DNA from 3 places in the Alcanivorax sp. NBRC 102024 genome. Region 1 is predicted to be linked to each of the others. Evidence: predicted binding sites of a transcription regulator. Region 1 holds the regulator's gene; each other region holds the start of a gene.
What was found. The regulator PhoB, encoded in region 1, activates phosphate uptake and scavenging genes when phosphate is short. The targets are predictions, from matches to a motif close to TGTCATANNNNTGTCANA.
Positions count from the first base shown of each region.

Region 2: A0251_RS04425 (TIGR00153 family protein) is a predicted target of PhoB. The motif match lies at 1,302-1,319, and genes of this name have one in related genera.
Region 3: A0251_RS09155 (glycerophosphodiester phosphodiesterase) is a predicted target of PhoB. The motif match lies at 2,024-2,041, and genes of this name have one in related genera.

Region 1 covers NZ_BDAS01000001.1:461,421-464,700, forward strand. The annotation lists gene phoR (phosphate regulon sensor histidine kinase PhoR) at 1-1,125, opposite strand, end outside; gene phoB (phosphate regulon transcriptional regulator PhoB) at 1,237-1,941, opposite strand; gene ubiA (4-hydroxybenzoate octaprenyltransferase) at 2,139-3,011, opposite strand; gene A0251_RS17325 (hypothetical protein) at 3,274-3,280, shown strand, end outside.
Region 2 covers NZ_BDAS01000002.1:142,753-146,032, forward strand. The annotation lists gene A0251_RS04420 (inorganic phosphate transporter) at 1-489, opposite strand, end outside; gene A0251_RS04425 (TIGR00153 family protein) at 500-1,180, opposite strand; gene A0251_RS04430 (GspE/PulE family protein) at 1,499-3,235, shown strand.
Region 3 covers NZ_BDAS01000004.1:267,242-270,521, forward strand. The annotation lists gene A0251_RS09150 (patatin-like phospholipase family protein) at 29-1,198, shown strand; gene A0251_RS09155 (glycerophosphodiester phosphodiesterase) at 1,162-1,953, opposite strand; gene A0251_RS09160 (sulfotransferase) at 2,089-3,243, shown strand.

The sequences.
Region 1 (3,280 bases):
GTAGAAGCGTTCGGTGAGACGCGGGATATGCGCCGGGTCGATGCCGACACCGTTATCACTCACCGCCAGGTGTGCGCCACGCTCATCCTGCCACCAGTGAATACGGATCTGGCCACCGGCGGGGGTGTACTTGACCGCATTGGTGATCAGATTGCCGAAGGCGCTCTCCAGCTCCGCCGGGTTGGCAATCAGGCGGGCTTCTTCGGGCACGTCCAGCTCAATGCTGTGGCCCTTGTCGGCGCTGATCGCCAGGGCATTTTCGCGCATGCGCTTGAGCATGCCGTGGACAGGGACCGCCTGGCTGAGATTGTCCGCATTGGTGCCCTCCAGCCGTGCCAGCAACAGCAGGTCCGAGACCAGGGCTTCCATACGGTTGGACTGGTTGTCCATCTGGGTGAGGGCCCGCCGTAACCGGGACTGTTCCTCCGGCACCGTGTCCAGCAGGGTTTCCAGGTAGCCCTTGAGCACGGTCAGTGGGGTTTTCAGTTCGTGGCTCACGTTGGCCACGAAATCCTTGCGCATCTGTTCCAGATGATGGATCCGGGTGACATCCCTGGCCATCATCAACTGCTCGCCCACCCCAAATTCGGTAATGCGAAATTGCAGGATGCGGTTGTCGTCCACCGGCGAGGGAATCTCCAGCGCCTCGCGGAAATCCCCCTTGCTCAGGTATTCGGTGAATTTCGGATGGCGCACCAGGTTGGTCAGCGGCTGGCCCAGATCCTGGCGGGCGTTGAACCCCATGTAGCGTTCCGCAGCCTGGTTCCAGTATTCCAGGTAGCCGTGCTGGTCAATCAGAATGACCACATCTTCCAGGGCATTCACCGATTGCTGGGCACGGTGAATGATGCCCTGCAGATTTTCCTGGGCGCGGCGTTCTTTCTGGAAAAGGTGCTCAAGGCGGGTGTAGAACTCCCCCCACAGCCCGATGCTGTCCGGGGGTTCGGTGTGGTCATCGCGCACCAGCCAGCTGTACAGACCAAACAGCTGCCGGGTGCTCCAGATGATGTAGCCCAGCAGACCGACCACCAGTGGCCAGATGTGGCCCACTGCCAGCGCTGCCGCAACGGACAGCAGGATCAAGCCGACTATGCGATTTACTTCCTTGGCCAGACTGGCTTTCATGATCTCGCTTCCACCGCCCCGTTGCGGCTACGTGGGTGCATTCACCGTCACCGATCCGCATTGCATCACCTCTGGGGATTGCGCGCAACGCGCCATGCGGACCGGATCGCTTCAGCTTGCCTTGGCGGATTTTACCGAAAAACGGTAGCCAGTGCCGCGGACTGTCTGGATAAAGCGGTCGTAGCCGAAGGGGGACAGGGCCTTGCGCAGCCGGCGGATATGCACATCGATGGTGCGGTCTTCCACATAGACATTGGCGCCCCACACCTGATCCAGCAGCTGGGTCCGCGAATAGGCCCGCTCCTGGTGGCTCATGAAGAATTCCAGCAGACGGTACTCCGTGGGCCCCATGTCCACCGGCTCATCGTCGGCGCTGATGCGATGGCTCACCGGATCCAGGCACAGGCCTTCCACTTCGATGGCCTTGTCTGCCGCGGTGCTGGAAGCACGCCGCAGCACGGCCTTGATGCGGGAGATCAGTTCGCGGGTGGAAAACGGCTTGGTGATGTAGTCGTCGGCGCCCACATCCAGCCCCTGGATCTTGTTGTCCTCTTCGCTCTTGGCGGTAAGCATGATGATGGGGATTTCGTTGGTGGTCTCATCACGCTTGAGGCGGCGGGCCAGCTCGATACCGGTAACCGACGGCAGCATCCAGTCCAGCAACACCAGATCCGGGCGTTCATCGACAATAATTTCGTGGCCTCGCTGGGCGTTTTCCGCCTCCAGCACATCAAAATCGGCCAGCTCCAGCGCAACGGCCACCATTTCCCGAATGGCGGGTTCGTCGTCAACAATCAGAATACGGTTACGGGACATGGCTTTCCTTCCTTGCCTGTCTGTCTGTGTTGCCCTATTAGATTGCTTTTTTGTGACATCTGTATGACAAATTGGGCGGAAACGGGCGAAAAAGCAAGGGGGGGAAGCGTTACGAGGTACGAGTCGCGCGTGACGAAAAACCGGACAATCGAGACGGGGTTGTCCGGTTTTCGGAACTCGCCACTTTCAACTCGCGGCTAGAAGTACTGGAAATACAACCCGACAAACACACACGCCCCGGCCCAGTGGTTATTGAGAAAAGCGTGGAAGCTGGGCCAGCGTTCCCGGTAACGGATCAGGCTGTGCTGGAACAGGAAACTCAGGGACATGCCGGCCAGACCCAGGAACCAGGGCCAGGAAAAGTCCAGCCGTTGCCCCACCATGATCAGGGCCAGCAGAGTCAGCCCCTGGAGGATGGCGATCATCAAGCGGTCCGCATCGCCGAACAGGATGGCGGTGCTCTTGATGCCCAGTTTCAGGTCGTCTTCCCGGTCGCACATGGCGTATTCGGTGTCGTAGGCCACGGTCCACACCAGGTTGGCCACGTAAAGCAGCCAGGCGATTTCCGGCACGGCACCGGTTTCGGCGGCAAAGGCCATGGGAATGGCCCAGCTGAAGGCGGCGCCGAGAAACAGTTGCGGCATAAAGGTGAAGCGCTTGGTAAAGGGGTACAGCACCGCCAGCCCCAGCCCGCCGAAGGACAGCCAGAACGTCAGTTCATTGAGAAACAGCACCAGCACAAAGGCCAGCAGCCCCAGCCCGCAAAACAACGCCAGGGCTTTCTTGGCGCTGATAGCACCGGTGGCCAGCGGACGGCCTTTGGTGCGTTCCACATCGCCGTCGAAATCCCGGTCGGCAAAGTCGTTAATCACGCAGCCAGCGGCACGCATGATGATCACCCCGAGAATGAAGATCACCACGGTCTTCAGGCTGGGCGTACCGTTCCCGGCAATCCACACCGCCCACAGGGTCGGCCACAACAGCAACAAGGTGCCGATGGGGCGGTCCAGCCGCATCAACTGAATGTAGGGCCAGAGCGACGGGTAGCGTTGTTCAACGAAGGCAAACATGGGACATCCGGTTGTCAGGGGCGGGGGTAAGTTTCAAGTTGAAAGTGGAAAGTTTCAAGGCGCGAATCGAATGGGTAGCCAATCGAGATCGCCGATAACGCGCCGCCGCGCAAGAAGAGATCATGAATCGCGGCCCGCATGGTTTGGCGGTAGCGTGATCTTACCGGTCGTTGCTTCAGAAGGCGTCAAGTATGCTTGACATTCGAACAAGAGGTTCCTAGGATTTTATGTAAAGCTCGCTTTACATATCAGGGTCTTTACAATGTGGA
Region 2 (3,280 bases), on a different contig from region 1:
CAGGGCAAAGGCGATGAAGCCGGCGAGCAGGGGTGAGGTGACCCAACTGGCGACAATGCTGCCAACCTTGTCCCACTGTACCGAATCCATGCCAACGCCCACGGCGGCAAAGCCCACGATGGCACCGACAATGGAATGGGTGGTGGAAACCGGCCAGCCAAACCAGGAGGCCACCACCAGCCAGATGCCGGCGGCCAGCAGGGCGGACATCATCCCGTAGACCAGATAATGGGGGAATTCGGCAAAGACGCTGGCATCGACGATGCCTTTACGAACCGTGGCAGTCACTTCGCCACCGGCCAGGTAGGCGCCGCAGAATTCAAAGACGATGGCGATCATCACCGCCTGTTTCACGGTCAGGGCCCCGGAGCCCACCGAGGTGCCCATGGCGTTTGCCACGTCGTTGGCGCCCACGCCCCATGCCATCAGAAAGCCGAACGCGCCGGCCAGCAACAGCATCAGGTAGCTGTGTTCAATCATCCACTCCATAAGACAACTCCTAGCGTGCGACCAACATCTGCAGGCGGCCGCCCACTTTCTGGGCGCGATCAGCGAGATCGCCTACCCATTCGATGATCTTGTAGAGAAAAATGACATCCACCGGGGGCAGTTCGTTTTCCAGCTTGAACAGGGTGGAGCGAATGGTGATTTGCTGCTCGTCGTTATTGCGCTCCAGGCGGTCCAGCTCCTCGATGAGCTCTTCCACGATCTGGATTTCGCGACCGCTGAAGCCGGTCTCGATCAGCTCATCCAGCTCGTTGATGGCTTTCTGGGCCTGGGCGGAGGTATCGATGGCGCCCTGCACATAGTCGCGCATCACATCGGCCAGTATGGGGGGAATGGTCATCTGCCGGCCGAGCATCAGCCCGGAAATGTCCTTGGCCTTGTTGGCGACCTTGTCCTGCACGCTGATCAGGTCGAGCAGGTCGGTGCGCGGCATGGGCAAAAACAGGCTTTTGGGCAGGTTCAGGCGGAATTCTTTTTTCAGTTCGTCGGCCCGGTTTTCCAGCTCGGCAATGCGCTTGCGGGCTGCCCGTGCCTTGTCCCAGTCGCCTTCGGTCACGGCGGCGAAGAAGTCCGCCAGGGTTCGGGCACAGTCGTGAACGGTGTCGTAGTGTTGCTGCAGGGGCTTGATCGGTGAGCGGCCAAACAGGCCGGCAATGGAGCTTCCAAAGGACATAGGCGCCTCGGGTCCAGAGTCAGAGTAAAACCTGAAGCAGGGGCTTCAGGCAGAATCAGTGTCCCACTTTCCCGGGCAATCGCCCATGGGGAAAGGAATGTTCATGGCACAGTCGTGCAACTGTCACAGATGTGTCATGAATCTGGCCGCGAGTATAGTCAAAGCCATCGGGGCTGTCAGGGTTTACCTGTTATCGTTACAGTACTACAAAATAATTAGACAGGCGGTTCTGCCCGCCTATTGACCCGGAGAGTATCCGTGAACGTCACTGCCCACCCCGCCAAACTGGATGGTCTGCTGATTGATGTGCGCTGGCTGATGCGTGAGTTGCTGGAAGAAGGTCGCGTCAGCCAGGAAGACTTCAACGTCATTTCCACCACGCCACGGGAGAAGAAGGAGCTGAATTGGCACCCGATTCAGGTGCTGGCCAAGTATCGGCTCACCGACCGGACCAATACCCACCAGCTGCTGGATGTGGATTTCCTGACCCGCTGGCTGGGGGAAAAGGCGGGTATGCCGGTGTGTCACATTGATCCGCTCAAGGTCCATGTGGATCAGGTGACCAATGTGATGAGTTATGCCTTTGCCGAGCGTCACGGCATCGTTGCGGTGGAAGTGCAGCGGGACAAGGTGGTGGTGGCCTGCGACCAGCCCTTTGTGCGCGACTGGCAGGCCCATCTCAAGCAGGTGCTGCGTGACCGGGAGCTGGAGGTGGTGCTGGCCAATCCCGAGCAGTTGCGCCGCTACCGGGTGGAGTTCTACAACCTGAGCCGCTCCATCGCCGGGGCCTCCGGCAATACCGGCCAGGAAATGTCCGGTATTACCAACTTCGAGCAGTTGCTGGAAGTGGGCAAGGGGCACCACGACGCGGACGATCAGCACATCGTCAATATTGTGGACTGGATTCTGCAATACGCGTTTTCCCAGCGGGCCAGCGATATTCACCTGGAGCCGCGCCGGGAGACCGGCAAGATGCGTTTCCGCATCGATGGCGTGCTGCACGATGTGTATGAGCTGCCGGCGGCGATCATGGCGGCGGTTACCAGCCGCCTGAAGATTCTCAGCCGCCTCAATGTGGCGGAAAAGCGCAAACCCCAGGACGGGCGTTTGAAGACCAAGTCACCGGAGGGGGAAGAGATCGAGCTGCGTATTTCCACGCTGCCCACCGCCTTCGGGGAAAAAATGGTCATGCGGGTGTTCGACCCGGATGTGCTGGTGCGCAGCTTCGAGCAGATGGGCTTTACCAATGAGGATTACCAGGCCTGGCAGCGGATGACTTCCCATCCCCACGGCATCATCTTCGTGACCGGCCCCACCGGCTCGGGGAAAACCACCACCCTCTATTCCACCCTCAAGCAATTGGCCACCAGCGAGGTGAATGTCTGCACCATTGAGGATCCCATCGAAATGGTGGAACCCAGCTTCAATCAGATGCAGGTGCAGGCCAATATTGATGTGAGCTTTGCCCAGGGGGTGAAGGCCATGCTGCGTCAGGACCCGGATATCATCATGATTGGTGAGATCCGCGATCTGGCCACAGCGGATATGGCCATCCAGGCCGCCCTCACCGGTCACCTGGTGTTGTCCACCCTGCACACCAACGATGCCCCCTCGTCCATTACCCGTCTGGTGGATCTGGGCGTGCCGGCCTACATGATCAGTGCCACGGTGCTTGGGGTCATGGCCCAGCGTCTGATCCGTACCCTGTGTCCCCATTGCAAGCAGGCAACGGAAACCGATGTGCAGGCCTGGGAAGAGCTGGTTCGCCCCTTCAAGATGAAGCCGCCGGAAAAGACCTATCGCCCGGTGGGCTGCCTGGAGTGCCGGGATACCGGTTACCTGGGGCGTGTGGGGGTCTATGAGACCATGCCCCTGAATACCAGCCTCAAAAACCATATTTCCCGGGGCTCCGAGCTGGAAACCCTGACCCGCCAGGCCCTGAAAAACGGCATGAAGCCCCTGCGCATCAGTGGTGCCATGAAGGTCGCCAAGGGTCTGACCACCATTGAAGAGGTCATGCGGGTGACGCCGTCGCAGGATATTTTGTTGGGGTAGAAAAGGAGCAGGTTGAAGGGCGTGAACAAAGGATTGGCCGTCGCC
Region 3 (3,280 bases), on a different contig from region 1:
CATACTGGTGGAAATTTGGAGGGTGGAAATGCAGAAACAGGACCCGGTTCGCGGGTTGATCTTGTCCGGTGGTGGCGCTCGCGGCGCTTATCAGGTCGGTGTACTGGCTGCCATAGCCGAGTTATTACCCCGTGGGGAGCCCAATCCGTTTCCGATTATCTGCGGTACCTCTGCGGGCGCAATCAACGCGGCATCCCTGGCTGCCAATGCCGGTAATTTTCGCTCGGCCATTCGGGGGCTGGAACGGGTCTGGTCCAATATTACCGCCGAGCAGGTTTACCGCACCGATACCTACGCGTTGCTGAAAGCGATTGTTCGCTGGCTGTTTTCCGGTGTCACCACCGGCAAGACGCCGGAACGCAGCGCGCTACTGGATAACATGCCGCTGCAACGCCTGCTTACCCTGGTGATCAATTTTCGTCGTATCCGCGACAACCTGGATCAGGGCCATTTGCGCGCCTTGGCAATCACCGCTTCCGGCTATGCCAGTGGTGAGTCGGTGAGTTTTTTCCAGGGCGACAGCGCGCTGCCGGAGTGGGTGCGGGCACGCCGCAAGGGCAAGCGCTCGGAAATCGGGGTGCAACATCTGCTGGGGTCGGCGGCCATTCCCATCCTGTTTCCTGCCAGCAAGGTGGATGGCGCCTATTATGGCGACGGCGCGCTGCGGCAACTGGCGCCTTTGAGCCCGGCGTTGCATCTTGGCGCTTCCCGGCTACTGGTCATTGGTGTGTCCGGCAACATGAGCGCCGGCCATCAGCGCCAGTTAAGCGGCTACCCGTCCATGGCCCAGGTGCTGGGCCATGTGCTCAACAGTGTGTTTGTGGACACCCTGGAGGGGGATGTGGAGCGGCTGGAGCGGATCAACCGAACCCTTTCTGCCATGAGTGAGCGCGCCCGGCGCAAGCATGGTATCCAGTTGCGGCAGGTGGATGTGCTGAAGATCTACCCGTCCCGTCCCATTGATGAAATTGCCGCCGAACATATCCGCGAATTGCCGCGGGCCCTGCGTTTTTTCCTGCGGGGGTCGGGTGCCACGCGGTCGCCGGGGGCCAGTGCCATGAGCTACCTGTTGTTCGAGCCGGGTTTCACCCGCACGCTGATTGAGATGGGTCGCAAGGATGCCATGGCCCGCAAGGAAGAAATCCTGGCGTTCTTCGCCGATCAGCCGCTCACTGCCGCTGCTTCCGAGGACGAGTAACGGGGGCTGCGTCGGAAGTGGCTGACAAAACTGGTGGGGTAGTCCGTGATGATGCCATCCACCTGCAGTTGGGCCAGCCGATCCGCTTCGGTGAGGTCATTCACCGTCCACACCGACACTTTCAGGCCACGTTTGCGGGCCCGGCGCATTAACGCCGGGGTCACCAGCGAGTAATGAGGCATCAGCCAGCTGCAGCCCAGGCCATGGGCCCGGCGGGTGGGTTGCAGGTAGCGGTACTGGCACACATAACCCCGTTCCACATCCGGCGCCATGGTACCGATCATGCGCAGGAAACCGGTATGACTGGAGGTCACCACCACCCGGGATTGCAGGTGCTGTTCATGGATCATATGCGTGAGGTGATGCGCCAGCTGATGCAGCACCACCCGATCCGCACCCTTCACTTCGAACTGGAAGCGCATGGCCGGGCCGCACAGCTCCACCACTTCCTGCAGGGACGGGATGCCCGTGGGGCTATGCCAGCCGGGGGTATTGCGGCGAGCATCCATGGTGCCCAATTGGGAGCGGGTGTATTGGCGCACATTGCCACGCATGCCGGTGGTGCGTGTGACGTCGCTATCGTGCAGCACGATCAGATGGCCGTCGGCGGATAGCCTGACATCCAGTTCCATTTCCGTGACACCGGCCTCCAGTGCCACCTGAAAACTGGCCAGGGTATTTTCCGGGGCTTCGCCTCGGGCGCCCCGGTGGCCGACCAGTGTCGGGTGACGAGGCGCTGTGCTGGGTGCTGTCATTGCGATAGTCATGCCGCCATTGTTTTCGAGAAAGATGACAGTGCTGTGACCTGGACACAAGAGGCAAAATTGTCATTTTTATGACATGGGCGGGGCGTAGCGTGCACGCTGCATGGGAATAGCCGGGAGAACGGTTTGGCAGTACTGAAACGCTATCTGCAGTTTTTTCTGATGAGCTGGTTGCCGGTCTACGATGGCCGGGCAGGGCGGTTTTCGCTGCAACGATGGCTGGTGATGGCGTTGTTCTGGCCTGTGTTTCTGCTGGTGCAGGCCATCAATGGTTTGGGGCTGCTGCTGGATTATCTGTTGTTCCCTGATTTTCAGCGGGTTCAGGTTCGTGAGCCTCTCTTTGTGGTCGGGGTGCCGCGCAGTGGTACCACCTTTCTGCACCGTCTGCTGGCCAGGGATGAGCGGTTTACCACCACGGCCCTGTGGGAACTGCTGTTCGCCCCGTCGATTAGCCAGCGGTATTTCTGGACCGCTGTTGCGCGCCTTGATGACATGATCGGCCGACCCGCGGGGCGGGTGTTGCTATGGATAGAGCGGCGCCTGCTCGGCGGTCTGGACGGGGTCCACAAGACCGGGCTGCTGGACCCGGAGGAAGATTACCTGGCATTGATTCCTGTGTGGGGCTGCTTTCTGCTGGTATTGGCTGTACCGGTACCCGCCCTGTGGCGTCTCACCTATCTGGACCGGGATGGCACCGACAAGGAAAAGCAGAGGCTGATCGCGGCCTACCGGCGCTTTGTGCAGCGGCATCTCTATTTCCACGGCAGCCACAAGCAACTGCTCTCCAAGAATCCGTCCTTTACGCCCTGGATGGCGACTCTGGCAGAGGCCTTCCCGGATGCCCGCTTTATTGGCTGTATTCGTAATCCCAGCGCGGCGGTGTCATCCCAGATCAATTCCATTTTGATCGGCGCCCGCCTGTTTGATGGCCGTGACACAACCGGTTACTGGCGGCAGGGCTTTATGGCCATGCTCGATTATTACTACCGCCATGTGCTTGAGGTGCTGGAAAGCCTCCCGACGGAACGTCAGGCGCTTTCGGTGATGGAGCAATTGGCATCGGCCCCGGCGGCGACGGTGCAGGCGTTCTACCGGCGGTTTGGTTGGCAGCCTGGAGCGGTTTTCCTGCAGCGGTTGGAAGCACAAGACCGCCAGGCAAAGCAGTACCGCAGCGGCCATCACTACAACCCGGACGAACTGGGTGTTAGCCCCGATGAACTCGCTGATGTCTTCGGCTGGGTCTATGACCGTTTCGGATACCCACTTCCCAACATCGATTAAAAACTGTTGTAGGAGCGCCGCTTGAGGCACGAATCTG